Regions from separate parts of the Tardiphaga sp. OK246 genome, predicted to be linked through region 1. Evidence: riboswitches for the same ligand, from Rfam matches in the RefSeq annotation. Region 1 holds a riboswitch; the other holds the start of a gene.
What was found. A riboswitch is a leader RNA that binds a small molecule or an ion and turns the genes downstream of it on or off. The one in region 1 is predicted to bind S-adenosylmethionine.

Region 1 (7,638 bases):
TGTCGTCACGCCCGGCTCGGACAGGCCGAAATGCTTGACCTTGCCCTCGGCGATCAGATCCTTCACCGCGCCGGCGACATCCTCGATCGGCACGTCGGGATCGACGCGGTGCTGGTAGAACAGATCAATGGCATCGATCTTCAACCGCGTGAGCGATGCTTCGGCGACCTCGCGAATATGCGCGGGTCGGCTGTCGAGACCAATCTGCTGACCGGTCACGGGATCGAGCCTGAAGCCGAATTTGGTGGCGATGACGACCTGATCGCGAACCGGCGCGAGCGCCGCGCCGACGAGTTCTTCATTGGTGAACGGACCATAAACTTCGGCGGTGTCGAAGAACGTGACGCCGCGTTCGACAGCCGCGCGGATCAGTGCGGTCATTTCCGTTGTGTCGGCCGGAGGCCCGTAGCCGAAGCTCATGCCCATACAACCGAGACCGATGGACGTGACTTCCAGTCCGCTGCGTCCGAGTTTGCGTGTCTTCATGTCAGATCTCCTGTGCCATCCGGCGAATGAGCGGCTCCCGCGCTGGTGGGATTTTGCCGCCGACCTGCGACATCTGGAGATCGTGCGCCCATGAGACTAGATGATATAATCTGCACGCACTTATCAGCCGGATTCATGAATGGCCCGCCAAACAATCGACGACCTCCTCGCCTTCTTTGCCGTCGCGAAGGAGGCGAGCTTTACGCGCGCAGCCGCCAAGCTCGGCGTCTCGCAATCCGCGCTCAGCCACACCATTCGCGGTCTCGAGGAGCGGCTTGGACTGCGGCTCCTCACCCGAACGACCCGCAGCGTCGCGCCGACCGAGGCTGGCGAACGCCTGATCCGGACGATCGGCCCCAAGCTGGAAGAGATCGACGCCGAACTCGCGGCCGTCACGGAGCTGCGAGAGAAGCCGGCCGGCACCATCCGCATCACAACAGGTGAGCATTCCGCCGAGACGATCATCTGGCCCGCCCTCGCCAAGCTGCTGCCGCGCTATCCCGACATCAAGGCCGAACTCGTCGTCGATTACGGCCTCATCGATATCGTTGCGGAACGCTACGACGCGGGCGTTCGCCTGGGCGAACAGGTCGCAAAAGACATGATCGCCGTCCGTATCGGACCGGACTTTCGCATGGTCGTGGTCGGCGCACCGTCCTATTTCGCCAAACGACCGCTGCCGAAACGCCCGCAAGACCTCACCGCGCATGACTGCATCAATATCCGTCTGCCGACCATGGGCGGCCTCTATGCGTGGGAGTTCGAGAAGCGCGGGCGCGCCTTGAAGGTGCGCGTCGATGGCCAGATCGTGTTCAACAACATGTCGCTGCGCCACAAGGCGGTGCTGAATGGACTGGGGCTGGCCTATTTGCCGGAGGATCGCGTGCGCGATCACATTGCCTCAGGCCGGCTTGTTCAAGTGCTTGACGATTGGTGCCAACCGTTCTCGGGTTATCACCTTTATTATCCGAGCCGCCGACAACCGACATCCGCATTCGCGGCGCTGGTTGAAGCGTTGCGTTACCGTGGCTGATCAACGGTTGTCGCGTTCCAGCGCCTCAATCCAAACGTGATTGAAGTGAAATCGCACATCGTGAAAAGTTCCTGAATCAATTTGGGCAATGCTGTGTCTTAAGCGCGACGTGGTCGCCAAAGCTGCCTTTTTCGTTTGAGGCGCTGTTGCACGCGTGTGACAGCAATCACTGCGCAATAGTCTAGGTTGCCTTTCGTCATCCCCCGTCGGGATTGAGAAGGAACACCTGATGAAGAAGCTTCTACTGTCTACCGCTGCTCTGGCCCTCGTCGCTTTGGCCGCTCCGGCGTCCGCTGCTGACCTGGCTGCGCGCCCTTACACCAAGGCTCCGGCCTATGCTCCGGCTACTCCGATCTACAACTGGACCGGTTTCTACATCGGCGGTCACATCGGCGGCGCGTTCCCGGGCAACGACAACAACCTGCTCGGCGGCAGCAATGACGGCACGTTCATGGGCGGTGTGCAGGGTGGTTACGACTACCAGTTCGCGCCGAACTGGGTGTTCGGTCTCGAAGCCAATTACAGCTTCCTCTCCACCAGCAGCAACTTCGACAATCGCGGCCTCGGTTCGGTCACCGGTCGTCTCGGTTACACCTGGGGTCCAGCACTGCTCTACGTGAAGGGCGGTTACGCATGGGCTGACTCGCGCTTCACCAACGGCTTTGCCGGCGATGGTGGCCGCGATGGCTACACGGTTGGCGGCGGTCTCGAATATCTGTTCACCCAGAACTGGTCGGGCAAGGTCGAGTACCAGTATTACGACTTCGGCAACGTCAACTTCATCACGCCGACCCTCGCCGTTGGTGGTTTCAAGAACGACGAGCACACGATCAAGGCCGGCCTGAACTATCGCTTCAATCTGGGCAACTTCGGCGCAGGCTTCGTTCAGTAAGCCTGACGATCTATCGTCTACTTCGTCTCCAGAAAAAACTTAGGCCCGCAGCAATGCGGGCCTTTTTTCTTTCTCGGCCACGATGACCGGCGGTGCGTGTCAGACCTTGAAGTGCTTCGAGAGTTTCAGGCTCTGGCCCTGATAATTCGAGCCGATGCGCTGGCCATAGAGGGCATCCGGGCGGTCCAGCATGCGCTCATAGACGAGACGGCCAACGATCTGGCCGTGTTCGAGAATGAACGGCACTTCGCGCGAGCGCACTTCCAGCACCGCGCGCGAACCTTTGCCGCCGGCGCCGTCATGACCGAAGCCGGGATCGAAGAAGCCGGCATAGTGGACGCGGAATTCGCCGACCAGAGGATCGAATGGCACCATCTCGGCGGCATAGTCCGGCGGCACCTGCACCGCCTCCTTGGAGGCGAGAATGTAGAACTCGCCGGGATCGAGGATCAGCGTGCCGTCCTTGCGCGCCGAGATCGGCTCCCAGAACTCATTGACGCTGTAGCCACCGCGACGATCGATATCGACCACGCCGGTATGGCGCTTGGCACGGTAGCCGACGAAGCCCGAGGCATTCTCGCCGGAGAGATCGACAGACAGCGCGAGGCCATTGTTGAGGTCGGCCGTGTCGCTGTCGACCAGCGGCTCCTGCGCGTGGAGTTCTTCCAGCGCCTCGGTGTCGAGCACCGCATCGCCGACGCGGAAACGGACCTGCGACAGGCGCGAGCCTTCGCGCAGCAGGACTGGAAATGTCTTCGGGCTGATCTCGGCATAAAGCGGCCCGTGATAGCCCGCACCGATCACATCGAACCGTCTGGTGCCATCAGCAATCACCCGCGTGAACACGTCGAGGCGCCCCGTGGAGCTCTTCGGATTGGCAGCCGCGAAGATGTTCGGCGGCAGCGCCAGGCTCTCGATCAACGGCACGATGTAGACGCAGTTGGTTTCGAGCACCGCGCCATCGGACAGATCGATCTCGTGCAGCTTCAGCTCGTCGATGCGCTCGGCGACCGTCGAATTCGGCCCCGGCAGGAAGCTGGCGCGCACACGATAGGCGATGGAGCCGAGCCGCAGATCGAGGCTGGCGGGCTGAATCTGGCTCTCGACGAAGGGATATTCCGGCAGGATCAGGCCTGCATCGGCCATCGCCGCAATCATGCGGTCGGGCAGAATTCCATCGGCATCGGGGGCAAGCGTAAACGGCACAGGTCTCGTCCTTCGGTCGTCCTTCAGCGAGAATACACTGAAAAATAGCGACTTTACCGGTTATCTCAGCCCCGCCTTGACGAAAAGGGCAAGCGGGAATATGCACATCGTTATCCCGTGGTGATTTGAGCCGGCCGGCTTGCAGCCACGTAAAATAAGTCGCTAAACAGGCCGGGGACACATGTCCTTCCAGCATGCGATCCCGGCCTGAGGACGTCCGTCCAGGCCGGTTTTTTTGTGCCCGTGTTACGCGGGTACGTTGGAGGTCACATGTCTACGAAGTCCTATCGCCCCGAAACCCGGCTCGTTCATTCCGGCGCGCTGCGCTCGCAATTCAACGAGACGTCCGAAGCCCTCTTCCTCACGCAGGGCTTCATCTACGAGACCGCAGAAGCCTGCGAGGCGCGGTTTAAGGGCGAAGATCCCGGTTTCATCTATTCGCGCTTTTCGAATCCGAATACGTCGATGTTCGAGAGCCGCATGATCGACCTCGAAGGTGCGGAGGCTGCACGCTCGACGGCCACCGGCATGGCCGCCGTGACCACCGCCATTCTCGCGCCGCTGCGCATGGGCGATCACGTCGTCGCCGCCAAGGCGCTGTTCGGCTCCTGTCGCTACGTCATCGAGGAGCTGCTGCCGCGCTATGGCATCGAGTTCACCCTCGTCGACGGCCTCGACCTCGACCAGTGGCAGAAGGCAATGCGCCCAAACACCAAGTCGCTGTTCCTGGAAAGTCCGACCAATCCGACGCTCGACGTGCTCGACATATCAGCCATCGCTGACATCGCCCATGCCGGCGGTGCGCGACTGATCGTCGATAACGTGTTCGCGACGCCGCTCTGGCAGAGCCCGCTGGCGCTCGGTGCAGATGTCGTCGTGTATTCGGCGACCAAGCACATCGATGGGCAAGGGCGCTGCCTCGGCGGCATCATCCTGTCGTCGAAGGACTTCATCGACGAGCATATTCACAACTATCTGCGCCAGACCGGCCCCTCGATCTCACCGTTCAATGCGTGGACGCTGGTGAAGGGACTGGAGACGCTGGCGATCCGCGTCGAGCGGCAAACCCAGACGGCCGCGGCGATCGCGGATGTGCTCGCCCAGCATCCGAAGATTTCGCGACTGATCTATCCGGGCCGCGAGGATCATCCCCAGGCGGCAACGGTGAAGAAGCAGATGCGTGCGGGTTCGACGCTGATCGGCTTCGAGGTAAAGGGCGGCAAGGCAGCGGCGTTCCGCGTCCTCAACGAGCTGAAAGTGGCCCGCATCTCCAACAATCTCGGCGACGCCAAGAGCCTGGTCACGCATCCGGCGACAACGACGCATCAGCGCCTGCCGCTGGAAGCGCGGCTCGAACTCGGGATCACCGAGGGCTTCATCCGCTTCTCGGCCGGCCTCGAGCATCGTGACGATCTGATCGAAGATCTTCAGGCGGCACTGGCGAAGGCGTAGCCAATCTCTCCATCGTCATTGCGAGGAGCACTTGCGACGAAGCAATCCAGACTTTCTTTCAAGCAAGACTGGATTGCTTCGCTCAGCGAAAATCGCCGAAGGCGAATTTCGCGGGCTCGCAATGACGGCTGAGAGGCATTCGCCCCTCTTCGAACTTACAGCGGCTTCTGCGCCTGCTGAATCTGCGGCTCGTTGATGCCGAGCTTCACCTGGCCGACCGACTTGATGATGTTGTCGCCAAGCAACTGTGCGAAGCAGGCATAGCCCCAGTCGTTCATATGCAGGCCGTCGGCAATAACGAAGCTGTCGAACGACATCTGCTGGCCTTCGTGCCATTCCTTCATCACTTCGAAGCGCGGGAAGATGCCGACCTTGCGCAGTTCGGCCACCTTATGCAGCAGCGAGACCATCTTGCTGGTGCCTTCGGGACGCGTATTCACCAGCGGCGAATATTGCGGATCGACCAGCACCAGATCGGCGCCTGCGGCCTGAATGCGGGCGACGCCGTCTTCCACCATCTTGCTGGTTTCGCCGGGATCGAGATTACGCAGCACCGCATTGGTGCCGACCTGCCAGATCACGAGGTCAGGCTTCGAATTGATCACTTCGCTCTGCAGCCGCGCCATCATTTCCGGCGCATCTTCGCCGCCCTTGCCGCGGTTGAGCACGGTGATGTTGGCCGACGGGTAAGCACGATGCAGCTGCGCTGCAAGGCGGTTCGGATAGGTGAATTCCGGCGCCGTCGAACCATAGCCTTCGGTGGAGGACGAGCCGAACGCAACGATGACCACGGGCTTGCCGGCCACGAGCTTGCTGGCCACATGCGGCAGCGCGCCCATCGCCTTCATGCCGCCTTTCGGTGTACGGCAGGGGACGCGGCTCAAGATATCGGTCGCGGTCTTTGCGACTTCCTTGACCTTGTCGATGGCCTTCGCAGCGACGCCCCTCTTCGCGGCGTCCGCGGGATCATTCACCGCAACGCCCTGATCGGCGCCCTTGCCGTCAGCTGGGGCGGCCTGCGCCGCTTCGGCGTGCGCGACGGACGATGAGATCGGGAGTGCGAGAGTCGTAGAGGCAGCAAAGGCAGCGACGACAGCAAAGCGAGACAAATGGCCGACGAAACTCATTAACGCTGAATCCTCAAATCCGCTGCTTTGATCTTAGCCGCATCGACGACAAAGGTCGAAAGTGCCCGGCCAAGACAATCATGCACCCGCTTCGCCAGCTCCATGCCGGGTGACGCGCTGAACAGGTCAAAATCACCGCTCTCATTCCAGTGCCGCATGATGGCGAAACGGTCGAACAGCGGGACGTCGTGCTGCTGCGCCACCACACGCATATTATCTAGGTAGGCGGAGCCGGAAATCATCGTCTCCGTGCGTGGACTGTACTGCAGATTCATTAAAATGACGTCAGTTCCGGCCTTTTGCATGGCGGCAACGCCCTCATCCAGGGCGTTCCGGAAGTCATCGGCGTCGGCCTGTTTCATGGCATCCACGGTTCCGGTCTGCCAGATCACCAGGTTCGGCTTCTTGTCCGTTACCAGCTGTTCCAGGGTCGGGGCCATTTCCTCGGCGGTCTTCTTGACCTGCAGCTCCAGCGCCACGTTCACCTCGACGCCCGGCAGCTTCTCCTTCAGATAGGCCTGCAGGCGGTTCGGATAGGCTGCGGAATGGTCGGAGACCCCGATCACCGAGGATCGGCTGCCAATGACCAGAATATCGAGCTTTCCGCCCGGTTTGGCCGCAGCCTCGACCTTGGGCAGGGTGCTTTCGGAGGTCAGGAGGTAGGCGGGAACCTCACAGGTATGCGCGGGCGGTTCGGCCCGGACAGGAGCCGCCACCAGCAGGCCAGCCAGCATCGTGAGCCGCAGAACGGCCTTCATGCTTCCCCTCCTGCGAGATCCGCGTCGGATCGTTTGGCGCGGGATCCGCCTTTGACAGTGACGCCCTTGTACCACGAAAACACCCAGGCGGCGGTTGACATAACAACTATGCCGAGGAAGCTGATCAAGGCATGCATGCCGGCTCCGCCGGCGACCTCAGCCAGCACGAAATGGCCGGCAAAGGCCAGGAACACCCCGATACAGAAGATTTCGAGCGAGTGCTGGCCGCACAGCACCATCGGCCGCAGCCAGACCGATTTCAGCCCCGGCCACTCCTTGGGCAGGAAACGGACCGTGAGCGCCGCCAGCGCCAGGAAGTGGGCGAAGCGCAGCACGTCGAGATCGGTCTTGTTGATGGGATACATCCACTGCTCGATGACCTTCGGCAGCAGATGGTGGATCTGCGGAATGTACCAGGTCAGCGTCACCCAGAACGCCGCCAGAAGATAGGCCACGCAGAGCCAGAGCGTGATGTTGGATGACAGTATCCGCGACATCCTGACGGCGCCGCCCAGCGCGCACCAGGCACCGAACACGAACAGCAATTGCCAGGCGAACGGATTGAAGGCCCAGACGCCGTTCGGATAGGCCGTCAGATGCAGGTCGAATTCCCAGGTCAGCGCATAAAGACCGACCGACAGCGCCAGCGTGAGATCGGCGCGGCGCCGCATCAGCCAGAGGATC
Region 2 (7,638 bases), on a different contig from region 1:
GCATATTGCACATGGCCGCGGTCGACCACATAGGCCAGCGCGCTGACGCGGGTACGCTCCACGTCATCGAGCCAGACGGAGCGCATGACCTCGCGATAGACATGGGTGGTCTGCTCGCGCTCCCTGAGATAGGCGATGGTGTCATGGCGCAGCTTGGCCGCCACGCGAAAGGCAATGCCGCGGCAGGCGCCGCCGCGATCCAGGCCGAGCACGAGGCCGGGCTTTTCCGGCGTGCCGCGGTGGTCGAAGGAATAGACGCAGAGCGCCCGATGTTCGCCGATCAGCCGGGCTGGGACCTGTTCGATGAACTCGAAGCCCGGCCGCCACATAAGCGAGCCATAGCCGAACACCCAGAGATCGCTGTCGGAATCGGGCTCGGCGGTGATTTTCGCGGTCATCCTGCCGACCTAGCAGAAACCTTGGGCCCGGGCGATCTTGATTTCCTGCAATGTGGCCCTGCGACCGCAGGATAACCCCATGAAAGGGATCGCCGATTTGACAAAATCATGCGATCTACGTCCCGCCATGTCCGAATATGCACAGCCCACCCAGCGCCGCCTCTGGCCGATTTTCATCCTGCCCGCCATCATCGTCGTCCTTGCGGCGGCGTGGAGCGGCTTCTGGTTCTATGCCGCGTCCAAGGTCGACGAAAACGTCGATATCTGGCGCGCCCGCGAGGCCGCGGCTGGCCGCGTCTATGATTGCGCCAACCGTTCGGTCTCCGGCTTCCCGTTCCGGCTCGAAGTCCGCTGCAGCGGTGTCAGTGTTTCGCTGACCTCGCAAACGGCCACCCAGAATGCGACGCAGGTGCCGATCACCGCGAAGCTCGGTGAGATCGTCGTGGTTGCGCAGATTTACACGCCGCGGCTCCTGGTCGCCGAATTCACCGCGCCGGCCGTCCTGTCCGATCGCGGTCAGCCGGCGATGGTGATGAATTGGGGCTCGGCGCGCAGCAGCATCACCGGTCTGCCCGGTACGCCTGACAGCGCCGACATCGTGTTCGACGACGTGTCGCTCGACCGTTTCGCCGGCTCGGTGCAGGCGCCGACCGCACGCGCCAAACAGGTCGAATTGCATGGCCGCACGGCAGCAAACTCCACGCCGGACAAGCCGGTGATCGAGACGGCCCTGCAGATCAGGAGCGGCAGCATTGCCGATGTTCATCCGATCCTCGCAGCGCCGTTCGATGCCGATATCCGCGCATTGCTCAGCGGACTCAAGGATGTCTCGCCCAAGCCCTGGCCGCAGCGTTTCCGCGAGCTTCAGGCTGCAGGTGGACGCGTCGAGATCGTGCAGTCGCGCGTCCAGCAGGGCGAGATCATCTCGCTGGCGACGGGCTCGCTCGGTCTGACCGCCGCGGGCAATCTCGACGGCGAATTGCAGATGACGGTAGCGGGGCTGGACAAGGCTATCGCCGCCCTGGGGATCGACAAGTTGCTCGAGATGGGCGTGCCTCAGGAGGCGCTGGATCGCATTGCGCCCGGCGTGAAATCGCAGGACGTCAACAACATCCTCGGTGCGCTGGATCGCGCGATCCCCGGTCTCGGCAATGTCGTGCGCAAGAATGCCGGCAGCGGCCTTGCCGCCGGCGTCAATTCGATCGGGACTGCGGCCGTCTTGGAAGGCAAAGCGGCGCGGTCGTTCCCGCTGAAATTTGTCGATGGCGCGGTGTTCCTCGGGCCGCTGCGCGTGGCGCAGATCCCGCCGCTGTTTTAAGGGCCAGTTTCTCGCTTCCCCTCTCCCCCAGCGCAGCGTAGCTGCGCGCCGCGGGAGAGGGTGGATCGAACCGCAAAGCGGTTCGAGACGGGAGAGGGGCAGCAGAGCTCCATCTCACCCCTCTTCCGGCACGGACTTCGTCCGCGCCACCTTCTCCCGCAAGGGGAGAAGGGAAGAAGAGCCTCAATCCTTCTTCGTCAGCGCCTGATGTTTGCGCCCGAAGTCCGGTGCCGCTTCATCCTGACCGATACTCACGATGCCGCGGCGGATCGCACGCGTCCGGGTGAAGTGCTCGAACAGCGCATCGCCATCGTCGCGGCGGATCGCACGGGTCAGTTTCGACAGGTCTTCCTGGAAGGTGCCGAGCATTTCCAGCACCGCGTCCTTGTTGGCGAGAAACACGTCGCGCCACATGGTCGGGTCTGATGCTGCGATACGGGTGAAATCGCGGAAACCGCCCGCGGAGAACTTCAGCACTTCCGACCTCGTGACGTCTTCGAGCTCGTCGGCCGTGCCTACGATTGTATAAGCGATCAGATGCGGCAGATGGCTGGTGACCGCGAGCACCAGATCGTGATGCGCGGCCTGCATGATCTCGACATTGGCGCCGAGCGCAGCCCAGAAGCCGGTGAGCTTCTCGACGGCGGCGGGATCCGCGCCCTCGGGCGGCGTCAGAATGCACCAGCGATTGCTGAACAGTTCGGCGAAGCCGGAGTCGGGACCGGAGTTTTCCGTGCCGGCGACCGGATGCGCGGGAATGAAGTGGATATTGCCCGGCAGATATTCCGACATCGCGTGCAGTACGGAGGCTTTCACCGAACCGACGTCGGACACGATCGCGCCGGGCGAAAGATGCGCTGCGATGCTTTTCGCCACGTCGCCCGCCACGCCGACGGGCACGCAGGCGATGACCAGATCGGCATCCTTGACGGCGCTGGCATTGTCGTCGGCGATGCGGTCGGCGAGCTTGATTTCCACGGCGCGTGCACGCACGGCCGCCGAATTGTCGGTGGCAACCAATTCACCGGCAAGGCCGAGCTGCTGGATGCCGCGCGCCAGCGACGAGCCGATCAGGCCAAGCCCGATCAGCGCGATACGTTTGAAGGGCGGCGTGGCGCTCACGTCATTGCCCCGAATTCGATGCCATGAATTCACGCAGCGTCTCGATCACCAGCCTGTTGGCTTCCTCGGTGCCGATGGTCATGCGCAGCGAGTTCGGCAGGCCGTAATTGGTCACGGCGCGCAGCACCAGCCCGCGCCTGGTCAGGAACGCATCGGCATCCGCTGCGGTCTTGCCGGTCGCCGGAAAATGCATCAGCAGGAAATTGGCCACGCTCGGCGTCACCTCGATGCCGAGCTTGGTGATTTCCTCGGTCAGGATGCCGATCCACTTGGCGGTGTATGTGCGCGACATCTCGACATGGCCGGTGTCCTCGATCGCCCCCACTGCGGCCATCATCGCCGGCGCCGAGACGTTGAACGGCCCACGAATCCGGTTCATCGCATCGACGATGTGCGCAGGGCCGAACATCCAGCCGATCCGCAAGGCGGCCAGGCCGTGCACCTTCGAGAAGGTGTAGGTGGCGACGGTATTCTCGGTGGTCTTCGCCAGCTCCAGGCCGTTGTCGTAGTCGCCCTTGGTCACGTAGTCCCAATACGCGGCGTCGAGCACCAGCAGCACGTGCTCCGGCAGGCCGGCGCGCAGGCGCTTGATCTCGGAGGAGGGCAGATAAGTGCCAGTCGGGTTGTTCGGGTTCGCCAGCCACACCAGCTTGGTGCGCGGCGTGACGCATTTCAGGATCGCATCGACGTTGCAGGTGAAGTTGGTTTCCGGAGCGACCACATTGGTGGCGCCGTTCGCCTGGGTAGCGATCGGGTAGACCAGAAAGCCGTGCGTCGTCGAAATCGCCTCGTCGCCGGGGCCGAGATAGACATGCGCAATCAGGTTGAGAATTTCGTCGGAGCCGGCACCGCAGATGATCTGCGCGGGATCGAGGCCGAAGCGGTGGCCGAGCGCCTCGCGCAGCACCTTCGACGTGCCTTCCGGATAATCCTCGAGATGCGCGACAGCGGTGGCGAAAGCGTCCTTGGCGCGCGCCGACGGACCGAACGGGGTCTCGTTGGCCGACAGCTTGTAGGTCTTGCGGCCGGGCTCCACCACCGGGCTCTTGCCAGGGGTGTAGGGCGCGATATCGAGAATGCCGGGCTTCGGCACAGGACGGGACATCTTCAACTCCAGAACGTCAGATTGGCTTACGAACGCGGTGCGTCGCTGGCGGCCACGGTATAGCGGGTTGCGTGGCTGCCGACGAGAGCCGTGGAGCGCACCGAGGCGCCGGCTTCGATCAGCGCCGACTTGATCTTGTCGAGGCTCGAGGCTCTCGTGATCGAGATCAGCAGCGCCGCGCCGTCAAAGGCGGTATCCGGCACGGCGACGATTTCGGCCAGTGGCGACAGCGCACGCGCGGTCTCGGCATTCCAGCCGGACACCCGCACGCTCCACATCTCGACCTCGGTCACCATGGCGCTGTCGGCAACGCGCGACACCACGAATACCGGCAATGCGGCCGGATGGTCGGCGCGTTCGATGAACGGCAGGCGTGCGATGATCTTCGGCGCGCCCAGGGCTTCCAGCGGGATCCACCACGGCGTGCGGCTGGACGTCGCCGAGACCAGCGCGAGATCGCCCTTGGACTTGGCCACGGCCTCGACCGCTGCGGCGGCGCTGAAATGCGCGACGTAAGGCACCGTGAAGCCGAAATGAAAGCGCGCGGAATCCCGCATCGCGCTCTCGCCGAGCGACAGATCCGCATGCACCGAGAACGGCGCCTGAACGTAAGTGAAAGTCGAGATGATCACCCGCCAGATGCTCTCGACGGTGTCGATCGGCAGGATGCCGCGATGGCGCTGCACCAGACGGCGCATCATGTCGGCCTCGCGGGCCGGTCGGAAGGCCGAGCCGACCTCCTGGGTCTGCTTCACGGAAATCAGCCGGTCGATGATGTCGCCGCGCTGCATCAACAGGGCGTGAACCTGCGCGTCGATGCTGTCGATCTCTTTGCGCAGTTCGTCCAGCGAGGGCGGGGCGGGTGGTAATTTCGACATGTTCAAAACCTTCGGGACGGGAGGCGTGATAGGTCCCGTCGAGCTTGCCGGGCCGGCTCCGGGGAGCCGGCGGGCACGGCCATTGATTAGGTAAGACGGTGCCGGAAAGCAAAGAAAACATGGAAGATCTGGCCGCAGGGCAGTTGGGCAATTTGACCGGGGTATGCCCATATTGACGACAGGCGGGTGTGGGACTAGTTTCTGGTCTCTTCCGTGGTCATTTGAGCCGGCCGGCTTGCAGCCACGTTAAACAACTCGCTAAACAGGCCGGGGACAGTTTGATCCCGGCCGAGCTATTTGTTCAGGCCGGGTTTTTTATGGCCTGATTCCGGTTTTGGTTTGAGAACCTCCTGAGGAGGCCGGTATCAAGATGGTAAATGTCGAACTGGTGAAGAGTCCGGTTGTCCGCCCCGATGAGCGTGGACATGAAGCCGATCATCCGACCTCGCTGGTCGCGGGTTTTGGCATGGATCAGCCGCTGCGGCTCGATTGCGGCGTCGACCTCGCCCCGTTCCAGATCGCCTATCAGACCTACGGAACGCTCAACGCCGACAAATCCAATGCCATCCTGGTCTGCCACGCTTTGACCGGCGACCAGCACGTCGCCAATATCAATCCGATCACCGGCAAGCCCGGCTGGTGGCAGACGCTGGTCGGCCCCGGCAAGGCACTCGATACCGAACGCTACTTCATCATCTGTTCGAATGTGCTCGGCGGCTGCATGGGCTCGACCGGTCCGGCCTCGACCAATCCCGCCACCGGCAAGATATGGGGACTGGATTTTCCGGTCATCACCATTCCCGACATGGTGCGTGCGCAGGCGATGCTGATCGACAGTCTCGGTATCGGTCAGTTGTTTTGCGTCGTCGGCGGTTCCATGGGCGGCATGCAGACGCTGCAATGGACCGCGGCCTATCCGGAGCGCGTGTTCTCCGCGCTAGCGGTCGCCTGCAGTACGCGGCATTCGGCGCAGAACATCGCCTTCCACGAGTTGGGCCGTCAGGCCGTGATGGCCGATCCCGATTGGCGGGGCGGGCGCTACTTCGAGGAAGGCACACATCCGCATCGCGGCCTCGGCGTCGCGCGGATGGCCGCGCATATCACCTATCTGTCGGATGCCGCTCTACACCGCAAGTTCGGCCGCCGCATGCAGGACAGGGAGTTGCCGACATTCTCCTTCGATGCTGATTTCCAGGTCGAGAGCTATCTGCGCTATCAGGGCTCGTCCTTTGTCGAGCGCTTCGATGCCAACTCCTATCTCTATCTGACGCGTGCGATGGACTATTTCGATATCGCAGCCGACCACAACGGCAAGCTTGCGGAAGCGTTTCGCGATACGCAGACGCGCTTTTGTCTGATGTCGTTCACATCAGACTGGCTGTTCCCGACGGCAGAATCGCGCGACGTCGTGCACGCGCTGAATGCCGGCGGCGTCCGCGTGTCCTTTGCGGAGATCGAAACCGACAAGGGTCATGATGCCTTCCTGCTCGACGTGCCCGAGTTCCTCGATATCGCCGGTGCATTTCTGAACTCCGCAGCCTCCGTGCGCGGCCTGCCTGTTACGGGGACATAGAGATGGCGTTTCCACAACAAGCCTTGCCGCTGAATTCTGCGGTGGCGACGCCGGCGCCGCGCGGCACGCAGGACTATCGCGGCGATCACCTCCTGGTCGCGGAGATGATCAAGCCGGGCTCGAAGGTGCTCGACGTGGGCTGCGGCGATGGCGATCTGCTGCAATTGCTGGAAAGCCGCGGCATTGACGGCCGCGGCATCGAATTGTCGCGCGAGGGCGTCAACCGCTGTGTCGGCAAAGGCCTCGCAGTGGTGCAGGGCGACGCCGATACGGACTTGATCAACTATCCCGACGATGCGTTCGACTACGTGATCCTGTCGCAGACGCTGCAGGCGACGCGGCAGCCGCGCGTCGTGCTGGAAAATCTGCTGCGCATCGGCCGCAGCGCGATCGTGTCGTTTCCGAATTTCGGCTTCTGGAAAATGCGCGTGCAGTTGCTTGTCGGCGGCCGCATGCCACGTACGGAGAATCTGCCGGCGACGTGGTACGACACGCCGAACATTCACTTCTGCACCATCAAGGACTTCGTGCAGCTGTGCGACGAGATCAACGTGAAGATGGAGCGCGCCGTTGCGCTCGATCTCTATGGTCGTCCGCTGCGCCTCAATGCGCCGTGGTGGTTCTGGAACATGTTCGGGGAGCAGGGCGTTTTCCTGCTGAGCCGCGCGAGTAAATCGGCGCAACCCTGATCGCGTGTAGATTTCTGCCTGATGGAAACAGAAGTACCGCATTTGATGCGGCTTTTCGCGCCGTGTGTCGGCCTGCGATACACGCCAAAGATGTGCGTAAAAGCTAATTGTAATAGGTAATATAAGCGCGCATTCTGTCGAATGGGTGGCTGCTATGTCTATACGTATGGCGTCCGTTGAAGTTGAAGCGATTCACTCCGATGTCGCCGTTAAAAAATCGTCACTTGAACCGTTCTAGGTCTTGTTATCGCCATACCAACTTCGTTACCACGCCCGTCCCGATTGTTGGCCCGCGTATTTGGGCCGATGGGGTTCGGGGGTGTTAAGAGGAAAAATTCGGTATGGTTCAGTTCTTTGCGTATCGCCGTGCACTTCGCATCTCGGCTCTTGCGGTGTGTTCGGCGGCAGTTCTCGCGTCAGTCTCTCCCGCGTCGGCACGTCCTCATCACGGCGCTTCGCGTCATTCGCACCACGTCGGCAAGTACACACACAGCACGCGTCATCACGTCCGGCATCGCGCACGGTATGCACGGCGCAGTGCCCGAGTCGAACAGC

Region 2: linked by a shared signal. The riboswitch ahead of metX (homoserine O-acetyltransferase MetX) and the one ahead of CHC01_RS23505 (O-succinylhomoserine sulfhydrylase) in region 1 are both predicted to bind S-adenosylmethionine.

What each region holds. Positions count from the first base shown of each region.
Region 1 is NZ_FZOX01000005.1:445,563-453,200, reverse strand. Features, by position in the region: gene CHC01_RS23525 (aldo/keto reductase) at 1-486, opposite strand, end outside; gene CHC01_RS23520 (LysR family transcriptional regulator) at 626-1,519, shown strand; gene CHC01_RS23515 (outer membrane protein) at 1,749-2,411, shown strand; gene CHC01_RS23510 (2'-deoxycytidine 5'-triphosphate deaminase) at 2,511-3,617, opposite strand; SAM riboswitch at 3,725-3,804, shown strand; gene CHC01_RS23505 (O-succinylhomoserine sulfhydrylase) at 3,888-5,069, shown strand; gene CHC01_RS23500 (SGNH/GDSL hydrolase family protein) at 5,225-6,196, opposite strand; gene CHC01_RS23495 (SGNH/GDSL hydrolase family protein) at 6,196-6,954, opposite strand; gene CHC01_RS23490 (OpgC domain-containing protein) at 6,951-7,638, opposite strand, start outside.
Region 2 is NZ_FZOX01000008.1:8,640-16,277, reverse strand. Features, by position in the region: gene CHC01_RS27865 (gamma-glutamylcyclotransferase) at 1-398, opposite strand, end outside; gene CHC01_RS27860 (DUF2125 domain-containing protein) at 526-1,716, shown strand; gene CHC01_RS27855 (prephenate/arogenate dehydrogenase family protein) at 1,900-2,838, opposite strand; gene hisC (histidinol-phosphate transaminase) at 2,840-3,943, opposite strand; gene CHC01_RS27845 (chorismate mutase) at 3,970-4,821, opposite strand; SAM riboswitch at 5,025-5,104, shown strand; gene metX (homoserine O-acetyltransferase MetX) at 5,192-6,394, shown strand; gene metW (methionine biosynthesis protein MetW) at 6,397-7,083, shown strand; gene CHC01_RS27830 (TIGR02594 family protein) at 7,425-7,638, shown strand, end outside.